Regions from separate parts of the Oceanobacillus sp. B139/18 genome, predicted to be linked through region 2. Evidence: riboswitches for the same ligand, from Rfam matches in the RefSeq annotation. Region 2 holds a riboswitch; the other holds the start of a gene.
What was found. Region 2 has a riboswitch for S-adenosylmethionine ahead of ACZSMY_RS07090 (5-methyltetrahydropteroyltriglutamate--homocysteine S-methyltransferase). Riboswitches for the same ligand answer to the same signal wherever they lie in the genome.

Region 1 (5,862 bases), 800 kb from region 2:
TTTTTACATAGCTCAGGTACTTTGTCTGCAAGCTCACCAACAAATTCAATCCCTGTGAATCCGCCGCCGCCGACAACGATGGTAAGCTGCTCGTCACGTTTTTCTTCGCTTGAAGAATACTGAGCAAACTGATATTCAATGTGCTCTGCAATTAATCGGCTGGAATCAATATCTGTGATTGCATAAGCATTCTCTTCCATACCCGGAATGCCAAATGAGTTGGATACAAATCCAAGTGCAAATACAAGATAGTCATAAGCCACTTCGCTGTTTTCAAGAACAACGCGTTTTTCCTCACGCTTCACTTCCGTAACGGTATCGTAAATTAAACGTACACGCTTAGGGTTAACTACATCTGTTAGCATAAAACGTGCCTGATTCGGGGTAATCGTACCCGCTGCTACTTCATGTAACCATGTACTTTCATAATGGTAATTATGTTTGTTGATTAACACAATCTCAGCTTCTTCAGGAGACAGCTGTTGAGTTAAACGTCTTGTTGCAACTAATCCAGCATAGCCTGCACCAAGAACGACTACTTTTGGTTTACTCATAATTCATCTTCCATCCTTTCTATCTTCCACAAATAAAATGTAATGTAATTTCGAACTATCACGTTTAATAGTCACTGCATCTATTATAATATCAAATTTTGCGGGATTAGGCTAATTTTCATTATAATTTCTTTAGAAAACTTAGCGAAACTTGTTTTATCAAAGAACCCGCATGATATATATGCTTATTAATAGGTGCGAAAGTTGAGATTTTAATATTAAAAAACTGCAAATTCGCCAGGCTACAGCAAATTCGCAGTTTTATTTTACCTTATTAATTTAATTATGAAACAGCTGCTTTCTTTCGTAATTTAATCAGCATAGATGGATGCAGTATCGACCTCAGAACCTTTGTGCTCTTCAGAACCTTTATCTGTTTCTGAGTCTGAGTTTTCTCCCTCTTCTTCAGTCTCATGCTCTCCATTATTTTCTTCTTCTTCAGGATTTCCTTCCTCTGATTCCGGCTCTTCACTCTCTACATCTTCAGAATCGGGTTCCTTGTTGTTTGCATTATCATCGTTGCCATTTTCTTCCTCTTCCGGCTGTTTCGGCGGTTGATCCGATTTATCTTTTGAATCTTCTTTCTCTGAATTCTCTTCATTCCTGTCATTTGTGCCGGGCGCCTCAGTTTCAGCTCCAGAATTATTGGAATCAGAAAAGCGGCTATTTTTTTCAGATTGATTCTGATGTACAGAAGCTGTGGAACGTTGCGTATTATTCGATTCTGATTCTCGGCTTTCTGTATTCTCATTATTTTCACCAGCTGCGTTTTCCTTATTTGAAGCGTTACTGCTTTGTTCACTGTCAGCTGGCTCATCATTTGTTATTTGATTAGATGATGCTTCCTCAGAAGCTATATAATCTTCTTCCTGCACCTCTGTTTCTGGATTTGTGTATGTTTCTTCCTCTGTTTCGGTACCTTGAGTCACAGTACGCTCTTCCTGCACTTCTATTTCATTGTCTTCCTGCTGAAGTATGTTGCGATAATCTAAATTAGCTGTTTGATAAATTTGTTCATTGTCTCCTAATAACCGATTATTCCAGGAGGTTGTAAAAATCTCTACGCTTTCTCCAGTTTGTCCAGTTCCGTCTTCTGTACTCACTTCCATTGAATATTCTACAGAGCGGTTATCCTTATAAATCCCCATGCCAATGATGATAATACAACCTGCTAACATAGAAATGTTTACCCATAATAGCTTTTTTTTGCGCATATATCTTCTTCCTTTTTAAATAGTTTCATTCGGATATTTATTATTTCACCCTTTTTATTATCAGACATATCCAACTCATTCAGAGTAATTGTCCATTTTATAACCATTCAACAATACGTTCACTACACTACCATTGTAATCGTCATCGGAGTCCTTTTCAAATACTTTTCGTTTTTTTCAAGCTTCTTCTTTCTATACACAGCCTCTAAGCCAGTGTTGCCGGCTTTTTCATTTTTAAAAAAATCAAGACTTGATTTTTTTTCCTCGCTCTTGTAAAGTTAACGTAATTATAATTTAATAAAATTCCAATTCTTATCCAGAGAGACGGAGGGACTGGCCCGACGATGTCTCAGCAACCAGCTGCTTCTAGCAAGGTGCTAATTCCAGAAGGGAACTCCCCTTTAAAGATAAGATATGTATCATCACGATATCATACCCTTCTTATCTCATCTCTGGAATAAGAAGGGTTTTTTATTGATTTCACATGGGAAAATCATAAGAAAACAGCATATTCGCGAAAGATAAGCGAATTCATGTTTCTGGATTGAGGAGGCTGAAGGAAAATGAGAAAAATAGAAACAGCATTAGTACAGTTAGGTAATAAAACGGACGAACGGACAGGGGCTATAAATCCGCCTATTTACATGTCAACAGCTTATCAGCACCAGGGAATTGGCCATTCCACAGGTTATGATTATACGCGTACCAAGAATCCGACCAGATCTGTTTTAGAGGAAGGTTTCGCAAAGCTGGAAGAAGGAGATGCTGCTTTCGCCTGCAGCTCAGGAATGGCAGCTATTCAATTAGTTCTCTCCTCCCTGTTTCGTATGGGCGATCACCTTATCGCGACAAAAGATATCTACGGAGGAACTTACCGTATTTTTAATCATTTTGAAAAAGCTTATAATATTTCCGTGACCTATGATGTCTGTCAAAATATCACGGAAACAGAACGATGTATTAACGAAAATACAAAGGCTATCTTTTTAGAAACACCGACGAACCCGTTACTTCAGGAGGTGGATATTGAAAAGTATGCGGAGCTGGCTAAAAAGCATAACCTGCTGCTTATTGTTGATAATACATTTTTAACACCTTATCTCCAGCAGCCAATTACGCTTGGTGCGGATATTGTAGTGCATAGTGCGACAAAATATATCGGCGGCCATAATGATGTTTTAGCCGGTCTGGTCGTAACCAAAAGTCCTGACCTTTCCGAAAAATTATTTGAAATGCATAATGCGTCAGGAGCAACATTATCTGCTTCAGACAGCTGGCTGCTTGTCCGCGGGTTAAAAACACTTGCATTGCGTATGCAGCGTCACGAGGAAAACGCACAAGAAATTGCTGCTTACCTGCGAGACCACTCGTCAATTGGACAGGTTTATTATCCAAATAAAGGCGGCATGCTTTCATTTTGTTTAGAAGATGCCGACCAGGTGCGTTCTTTCTTAGCTAACCTCAACTTAATTGTATTTGCCGAAAGTCTGGGCGGTGTAGAAAGCTTTATTACCTATCCTACAACACAAACACATGCCGATATGCCGGAGGAAGAAAGAGATAACAGAGGAATCGGTGATGACCTTCTTCGTTTCTCTGTAGGAATTGAAGATGCGGAGGATTTAATAGCAGATATTGAGCAGGCGCTGCAGGTTGTCAGTAAAATTTAAAACAATACCCCAAAAAAGAGGCAGCTCATTTTAAAGCTGCCTCTTTTTTAGAGTAAAGATGAAATTATATTCTTCCTTACATATTATTTAATTTGCTCAACATTCAACATATGGAAGCATACAGCCATTTCATCGTATGCTTCCATAATTTAAGGTTCATTTAAGGTTCGTTACCCTTTTATTAAACCTAAATCCACTTTCCATTGTAACCATTGCAGCTGTCTCGTTTTACGAGGTAAGAATTGACGAATATCTTCCTCATGGTACCCAACTTGGAATCTTTTTTCATCCACCAAAATTGGACTTTTCAGCAGTCTTGGGTATTTGTGAATTAATTTCAATAAAGTTTGCAGAGACAAATCCTCTACATTCAAATTCAATTCTTTAAAAATTTTAGAACGGGTTGAAAGTATCTCATCCGTGCCTTCCACAGTCATTTGTAAAATATTCTTTAGTTCGTCAATTGTCAATGGTTGATGTAAAATATTTCGTTCCTTATAAGCAATTCCATTTTTGCGAAACCATTGTCTCGCTTTTCTTGTAGATGAGCAAGATACTCCGTAAATATGCACTGTCATATTCATTCTCCTTATTATTTGACATATTCATTACAAGATTCAAAGTGATTATGATGAAATGAAAGTAAAACATTTCTGCTTCTTCATTCCATTTTTTCTATCTTAGTTTCACTTTAGCATGGAAATGTGGTAAAACTATGGTAAGGTCATAAAAAAAACATGAAATGAAGCTTAATTCATCGAAATAAAGCTTGCTGCTATTATTCCTTCGCTCTATAAATATGCTTCCCCGGCTTCACGATTCCACAATACGCCCTTAAACTTCTGTTTAATAACAGCTTAAATCAAATAATGAACCCCCCCAAAAAACAAATGACAAAGGTCAACACCATTCTTCTATCTCCGCCATTATCGCAACCAGTTCATCTTCTAATTCTTTTCCTGTATCCGTATCTAATAAATGATTAAATAAGATGGAAAAGATAAGCCGTTCTCCCTTTCCATTGGTTACATAACCGGAAAGAGTGCTGACACCTTCAATGGTTCCTGTTTTTGCCTGAACATCCAGTCCCTTCATACGTTCACGTAAAGTGCCTCCAATCATTTTATCGGCTTCTCCAGCTGCCGGCAGACTGGCTAAAAATTCAGGGAACCACTTTTCCTGCTGGATTTCGTACAGTAAACGCGTCAGTTCTTCGGCTGGAATAAAGTTAGCTGCTGAAATTCCGGAACCATCCTTTAACTGGATTGTATCCAGATTGATTGAATAGGTAGCCAGAGCTTCTTTCACTGCTGCCAGACCCGATTCCCATGAACCGTCATCATATGTTTTACGCCCTAATTCTTTTGTGAGCATCTCACCAATCCCATTATTGCTAAGCTTCATAAAGGGAATAATAATGCCAGTTAATGGCGGTGACTGTTTATGGTAAATACACGCTGCATCTCCCTGAAGCTTTCCTTTTTTTATCCGGCCTTCTAACGCAATACCTTCCTTTTTTAATATTTGCCGGATTGTGTCTGCGATATAATTTTCAATATGTTTAATAGCCATATATACTTCCTGCTTTCCTTCTTTCCTGCCGATTTTTCCTGATATAAAAAAGTGATTTGCTGAATTATTCCGCCTTACAATCAATGCTTCTTCATCTGCTTCTTCTGTCGTTACAGCATCGTTGGTCACCGTAATTCCTTCCGTATGCGGCAGGATTTCTATCTTTGGGGTTGTATGCAATTTTTCCGGGGTAATGATTAATTTAATAGCATTCGTATCATAATCTGTATCTGGAGCAAGTGTTAAAGCAGATACTTCTGAACCATACCCGTATTGCTGATCAGCCCAAATTAAATCATCAGACCAGCGGATATCATCGTACCAGCTGTCATCAAGAATAAAGTCTCCGGATATATTTTTGATCCCACGCTCTTTTAAAGAAGCCACAAACTGTTTATAATCCTTTTCTTGTAAAGTCGGGTCTCCCTTTCCAACCAAATAAACATTACCATGACAGGTTTCCTCCACTACTTTCCCCCCCAAATGAAGCTCGGTTTGAAATGTATATTCAGGACCTAATTTCCTTAATGCCGCTACTGCTGTAAGTATTTTCAAGTTGGAAGCAGGCTGCAGCCGTGTTGATGCATAATAATTAAACAAGCTTGCACCGCTTGTCCCGGAGCGCACACTTATTCCTGAAACACTTCCTTTGTTGTGACATTTGTTTAATAAAAAGTTATTTAGTTTTTGCATCGATTCCACCTCGGATGATGTATTACGTTCTTAATTTTCTAATTCGATATCTATAGGTTAAAATCCTTTTTTCTAGTCAAATACCCTCTCAAACATAAAATCATTTCATATAGTAAACATACAGGGGGTGTAAAAAATGAGTAATTACAATGAATTTGG
Region 2 (5,862 bases):
TTTCCAATGTCTTTCTTTCTGTAATCCGGGTGTACACCTACAAAATGGATATATGCTTCATCTGACTGATCCTGTGATAAAAATCCAATTAAAAAACCTACCATCTCGTCATCTTCTTCTGCGATAAAACTGGTATTCTTAAAATGTTGAAAAAATAATTTAGGCAGCATCCCTGCCATATCACGCCCGCCCCACCAGTCGTTTATCTGCGGAATCAGGACATCATAATCCGAACTTTGCAAACTGCGAATTTCCATTCTACATTCTCCCTTTTATTTGAAACGATGTACTATCATTCGTATAAATTCTTTTATTTCCCATGATCAAACAGCTGAATATCCTTATTGTTATTACTAATATATCAAAAAATTATAATGATTTCTTTCTTTGTTTGAATTTTTTTAGAATTTATATTTAATTTTTCGCGCCCGCATGTTAACCTTAATTTAAATTAGGTTGACAAAGAGAGGAGCGTTTTTTTGTTCAAATCGTTTAAAAATCAATTCATCCTTTCGTCAGTTGTTTCATTATTATTCATCATAAACACTTACTTACTTTTTAATTTTACTTATCGAATCAGTGACATAATGGCAAATTTATTTTTGTTCATCACCTTAGCTTCCGTTTTCAATACTGGTTTATTAACTCAAAAGTATTTTCATTCAAAACAATCTTCTCTAAATGACTCATAGTACGTATTCAAAAAGTTCGGCAAAAAGGAGATTTGGAAAGCCCACCTCTCCAAATCTCCTTTTTCTCATATCCCTTATTTCCACACATCTTCAGCAATTCGCACAACATGCCGGATTTTTTCCCATTGCTGTTTCTCACTCAATAAATTCCCTTCCTCTGTGGAAGCAAACCCGCATTGAGGACTCAGGCAAAGCTGATTCAACGGTACATAGCCCGCCGCTTCTGTAATTCTTGCTTTAACAGCCTCCGGATCTTCCAGCTCGCTGAACTTAGACGTGATAAGACCCAGCACAATGAATAAATCATCACGGTTCACATGGCGTAAAGGTTCAAATCCGCCCGAGCGGTCATCATCAAACTCCAGGAAAAGACCATCCACCTGTAAACCGCCAAAAATCGTTTCTGACACCGCCTCGTAACCGCCGCTTGACATATAGGTAGATTGGAAATTCCCCCGGCAAATATGCATTGTTACCAGCATATCATCCGGTCTGTTCGCAATCGATTCATTGATTGCTCTCGCACATAATTCAGCTGTTTTCTCTGGATTTCTTCCTTTTTCAAGCAACGAATTTCTGCCCTTCTCTGAGAAAAAGGTTGCCCAGGACGTATCATCCAACTGTAAGTAGCGGCAGCCTTCATCGTATAATGCCTGAATCACCCCTTGATAAGCAGCAACCAGGTCATCAATAATGGCTTCATCATTTTCATAAATTCCTTCTTCAAAATCCGCCCGGAAAAAGAGCATGTTCGGACTCGGAATCGCAAATTTTGCAACCGCATCCCCGGCAATACCATGCAGGAATTTATAATGCTCAATCATATAATGATTACTAAAACCAATTTTACCGGTTACCTTAATGCCTCGTTTTTTCGTTTCCACACCAGTGAATTGCAAGCCTTGCTCCGCGGTATAGCCTTCCACGCCATCGAAGCCTTCCAGAAAATCAAAATGCCACCAGGCACGGCGAAACTCCCCATCTGTCACCGATTGAAGACCTGCTTTTTTCTGCTGTTCTACCAGTTTGATAATTTCCTCATCTTCCAATTGACGCAATTGTTCTGCACTGATTTCTCCTTTTGCCCTCTGGGCACGCGCTTCTTTTAAACGCTTGGGACGAAGAAAACTCCCTACATGATCTGCTCTGAATGGAGCCCGTGTATTTTTTGTCTCTGCTGATATCGCCATCGAATACCCCTTCCTCTTTGTCTCCTATATTCATTCTATATTCCATTAAAAAAAACCCCTTCCGAAAATAGAAGAGGTTCGATATGATAAAATCTCTTCTTATCTTCAAGCAAAAATGCTTCTGGAATTAGCACAGTACAAATCAACGTCTGCTGCTAAGGCTTCAGCGGGCCAGTCCCTCCACCTTTCTCGATAAGAATATATGGAATTATACGAATAATTACAGTTTACTTTACATGGAAGCAATGAATTCGTCAAGGAGAATCCCAAAATATAGGAATCTTTCTGCGATCGATTTTAAATCAAAATTGCGTTACCTTTTTTTATCGGAAAAAATTTTATAATCTTCACTGATCACAAAAGCAGAAAAATACAAGCAAAAAAATAAAATAGCTGCTCCTTCCCATGATACACTAACCCTCGTAAATAGGGGCTCAATACATATTTTATAAAAACTAACACTAAGCAACCATTGAACGACATAACTCCAAAGCATTACTTTCTTTGTCTGTTTCATTTTCGCTGCTTTAAGGATTAGCATATATAACAAATCAAACAGCATCCCCACCACGTAAGACAGAAAAAGCAATCCTCCGAAGTAAAGAAAATTAATAAAAATACTATCAAAAAAATGTATTTCGATAAGATTCCAGCCTGCTAAAATATTAGATAAACCATATGTTATTAAAATAGGAATGGCTACAATAACTGCGATACTACCCATTACTAGACCAACAGTAAGCAAATTGGCAACAAGGGTAGAAAAATCCATTTTTTTATTATTCAAAATTCATTGAATCCTCCTTGTCTATACCTATATTATAAGGGACTATTACATCCTAATGAATATATATTCTTTTAACTCACTGTACTACAATATCAACTGAAGATTTCCCTAAATTTTCATGTTTCTGAAACGACAGTAACAACTTTTTTATCGCTCAGTTAGTTTAGAGCCATTCGCTCCCCAAATTTTGAGCTGTAGTTTTCGTAGCAAATTCATCTTCTTTTTGATTTAATTCCATCCTATCACATCCTATGTGCCGATAAACTTCTACTAAATGAAGGTTCTATTTATAAATCTTTTAAAAAAGCTAAATAATTTTCTAACGTTTTCACCTCTCGCTCGGCTATAAACAATAGAAAGGGTTCATAATCCCCTTCTGTTCCAGAAATATCTAAAGCCTCGTAATACTTGAATCTATCGTCCTTTTCAATTGTAATTGGAGGAAATCCAGACTTCATCAATTCAAAATTCATAAGTAATCTAGAGGTTATTCCATTTCCGTTAGAAAAAGGATGAATATTTACAAATTTTGCATGCAGCAGACAAGCTTTTCCTAAAGGGGGAGTCTTGAAAGCGTATTTTACTTTCTTAGAATCCCTTATACTCTGGAGTGCAAGCCTTTCGCGAATGCCTTAGTTGGGACTGCGATTACTCGCCCCATCAAAAACGTTGCACTTATACTTTATTCCTTGAATTCTTTATGCTTTCTTAAAGTGTAAAAAATAACGAGTTCTCTGATCTTTAAATTTCTTCCATTATATTTTATTCGTCCCAAATGATGCTAACCACCATTATACCATATACCAAGTCCGATCAACTTTCTTAGAATTCTATGAAGGAAACTATAAATGTAAATACTCTCTTCAATACTCCATCAAAAAAAGTACCAGACATCTAACAATAATCAATTGTTACAATGCCTGGTACTTTATTTAGCTTGATATTAGAGCCTTAGCTGACACGATTTCCCGGTTTTATCTCTTCTTTTAATTTAAAAGAAAGAATAAATCCAACGATAGCAATAATTGCTGCTACGATAAAGGAAACATTCACACCATGAATAATACCATTGATATCCTCACCTGGTATAGCTGCAGTGGACATGATTGTTACAAGCACTGCTGTACCAACCGAGCCAGCTACTTGGCGGAATGTATTATTCATTGCTGTCCCGTGCGGAATCAATTCGTTAGGCAGCTGGTTCAATGCCATGGTTGTCATAGGCATCATTACCATGGCAATCGAAATCATGCGAATGGCATTCATGGTTGCCAGATAGTTGAAGCTTGTATCCGCAGATAAATTCGTGAATGCAAAAGTTGTCAAGGCTAGCAGTAACAAGCCGCCCCGAGCAAGCCATTTTCCTCCGAATCTATCAAAAAGATAACCGGTAATCGGGTTGGAGAATCCCATTATAATCGCACCGGGCAACAAGACAAGCCCAGATTCAAGCGCCGAGAAGCCAACCATATTCTGCATGTATAACGGCAAAATAACATTTGTCCCAATCATCGCAGCGAAGACCAGCATTCCAAGCGCCGTTGCTAACGTGAATGTGCTGTGTTTGAATACCCGGAATTCAAGAAGCGGTTCTTTCAAGTTCAACTGTCTGGTAATAAACCAATAGAGAGAAATGCTGCCGATAACAATCGTAAGAATGACCTGAAGACTGAGCCACCCTGCGTCGCCGGCGACACTGAAACCGTATAGAATTGCACCGAAGCCGACTGTAGAAAGGATGACCGATAAAATATCCAATTTCGGTTTCTTCAGCTCTGTTACGTTTTTCAATAAGAAGTAAGCCGCTATCATATCTAAAATAGCAATCGGCAGTACAACATAGAATACACTGCGCCATGGGAACTGATCCACGAGCCAGCCTGAGAGACTCGGGCCAATCGCCGGCGCGAATGCAATAACTAGTCCAAACAGTCCCATTGCTGTACCTCTTCTATGAACAGGAAAGGTCAGGAATAATATCGTCTGCATCAGCGGCATCATAATGCCGGCCCCTGAAGCCTGCAAAATCCGCCCAACCAATAACAATGAAAAGTTTGGTGAAATTGCTGCAATAAACGTGCCGATAGTGAACAATCCCATTGCAGTCATAAATAATTTACGTGTTGTGAATTTATCAATTAAAAAAGCCGTAACTGGAATCATTATCCCATTTACGAGCATAAAAACCGACTGTAGCCATTGCGCTGTACTCTCACTTAAATTCAAATCTTTCATGATGGGTGGAAGTGCAGTCCCTAGCAGCGTCTGGTTCAATATGGTGACAAAAGCACCGGATAATAATACCGCGAAAAGCGGAATATATTTTTTAATTTCAAATGTATTTTCGCTTTCCATTTTATACCAACTTCCTTACAAAATATTTACTTTTTAATCAACAATAGAACATAATATCATATTTGAAAGAGAACAACAAATCATTCCGCTTATTTTGTAACATTTTTATTCAGTTAAGCCCTCTTTACATCAAAGGATTTTGCTTTGGTTAATATGGATAAGCTGATGAAAAGCTTTTCCGATGTACACTGTTTAATTTCATAAAAAAACCATTGCGTGCTCTATTGATGAGATACATGAATGGTTTTAAAATGATTGGTAATTTATTTTAACTTAAAACAGCTTTTTATAATCTATCATAATAAAGAAAAAAATTAATCCCATATATTAGGGCGTTCTACCCCCATTGTTCTCATATAACTTAACAGTTGTCCTGTATGCACAGATTCATGATATGCAATCCGCAATAACATATCGCCCAGTTTTCTTTTATAACCAACATCTGAACGGTCAATTTCAATATTTTCTAAATCATTTATATGTATTGTCTTAATATATTTAATAAATTCATTGCGGTACTTCTTAGCAAATTCCAATTCATCATCCACTGTTGTAAATACTCTATCCTCAAAAGGATTAGATATATTGGTTAACGCCCTACTCCCTCTGCCAAGGATAATTTGATGATAGAGAAACTCCCCTTCTAATACATGCCTAATCATTTCAGAGCAGCTGATTGCATTTTCATCAGGTCTCCATTGCAGCAATTCTTCTGGGATTGCTCTCCAAACTTTTTCGCTTCTGCGCCGGACTTCTTCAAAATTAAGAGTAATCAATTCATTTGTATTCATTTCATAATCCTCCTGTCATATTGTATAACCTATTGTAGCACGCAGAT

Region 1: it holds a riboswitch for S-adenosylmethionine, as region 2 does, so the genes downstream of both, ACZSMY_RS03200 (methionine biosynthesis PLP-dependent protein) here and ACZSMY_RS07090 (5-methyltetrahydropteroyltriglutamate--homocysteine S-methyltransferase) in region 2, are expected to answer to the same signal.

What each region holds. Positions count from the first base shown of each region.
Region 1 is NZ_JBVFXI010000001.1:660,820-666,681, reverse strand. Features, by position in the region: gene ACZSMY_RS03210 (NAD(P)/FAD-dependent oxidoreductase) at 1-554, opposite strand, end outside; gene ACZSMY_RS03205 (hypothetical protein) at 866-1,768, opposite strand; SAM riboswitch class I at 2,078-2,182, shown strand; gene ACZSMY_RS03200 (methionine biosynthesis PLP-dependent protein) at 2,332-3,438, shown strand; gene spx (transcriptional regulator Spx) at 3,609-4,016, opposite strand; gene dacB (D-alanyl-D-alanine carboxypeptidase/D-alanyl-D-alanine endopeptidase) at 4,339-5,703, opposite strand; gene ACZSMY_RS03185 (YjcZ family sporulation protein) at 5,840-5,862, shown strand, end outside.
Region 2 is NZ_JBVFXI010000001.1:1,462,579-1,468,440, forward strand. Features, by position in the region: gene ACZSMY_RS07085 (GNAT family N-acetyltransferase) at 1-257, opposite strand, end outside; gene ACZSMY_RS07090 (5-methyltetrahydropteroyltriglutamate--homocysteine S-methyltransferase) at 767-1,882, opposite strand; SAM riboswitch class I at 1,979-2,081, opposite strand; gene ACZSMY_RS07095 (hypothetical protein) at 2,196-2,669, opposite strand; gene ACZSMY_RS07100 (Fic family protein) at 2,957-3,298, opposite strand; gene ACZSMY_RS07105 (MDR family MFS transporter) at 3,621-5,024, opposite strand; gene ACZSMY_RS07110 (DinB family protein) at 5,339-5,815, opposite strand.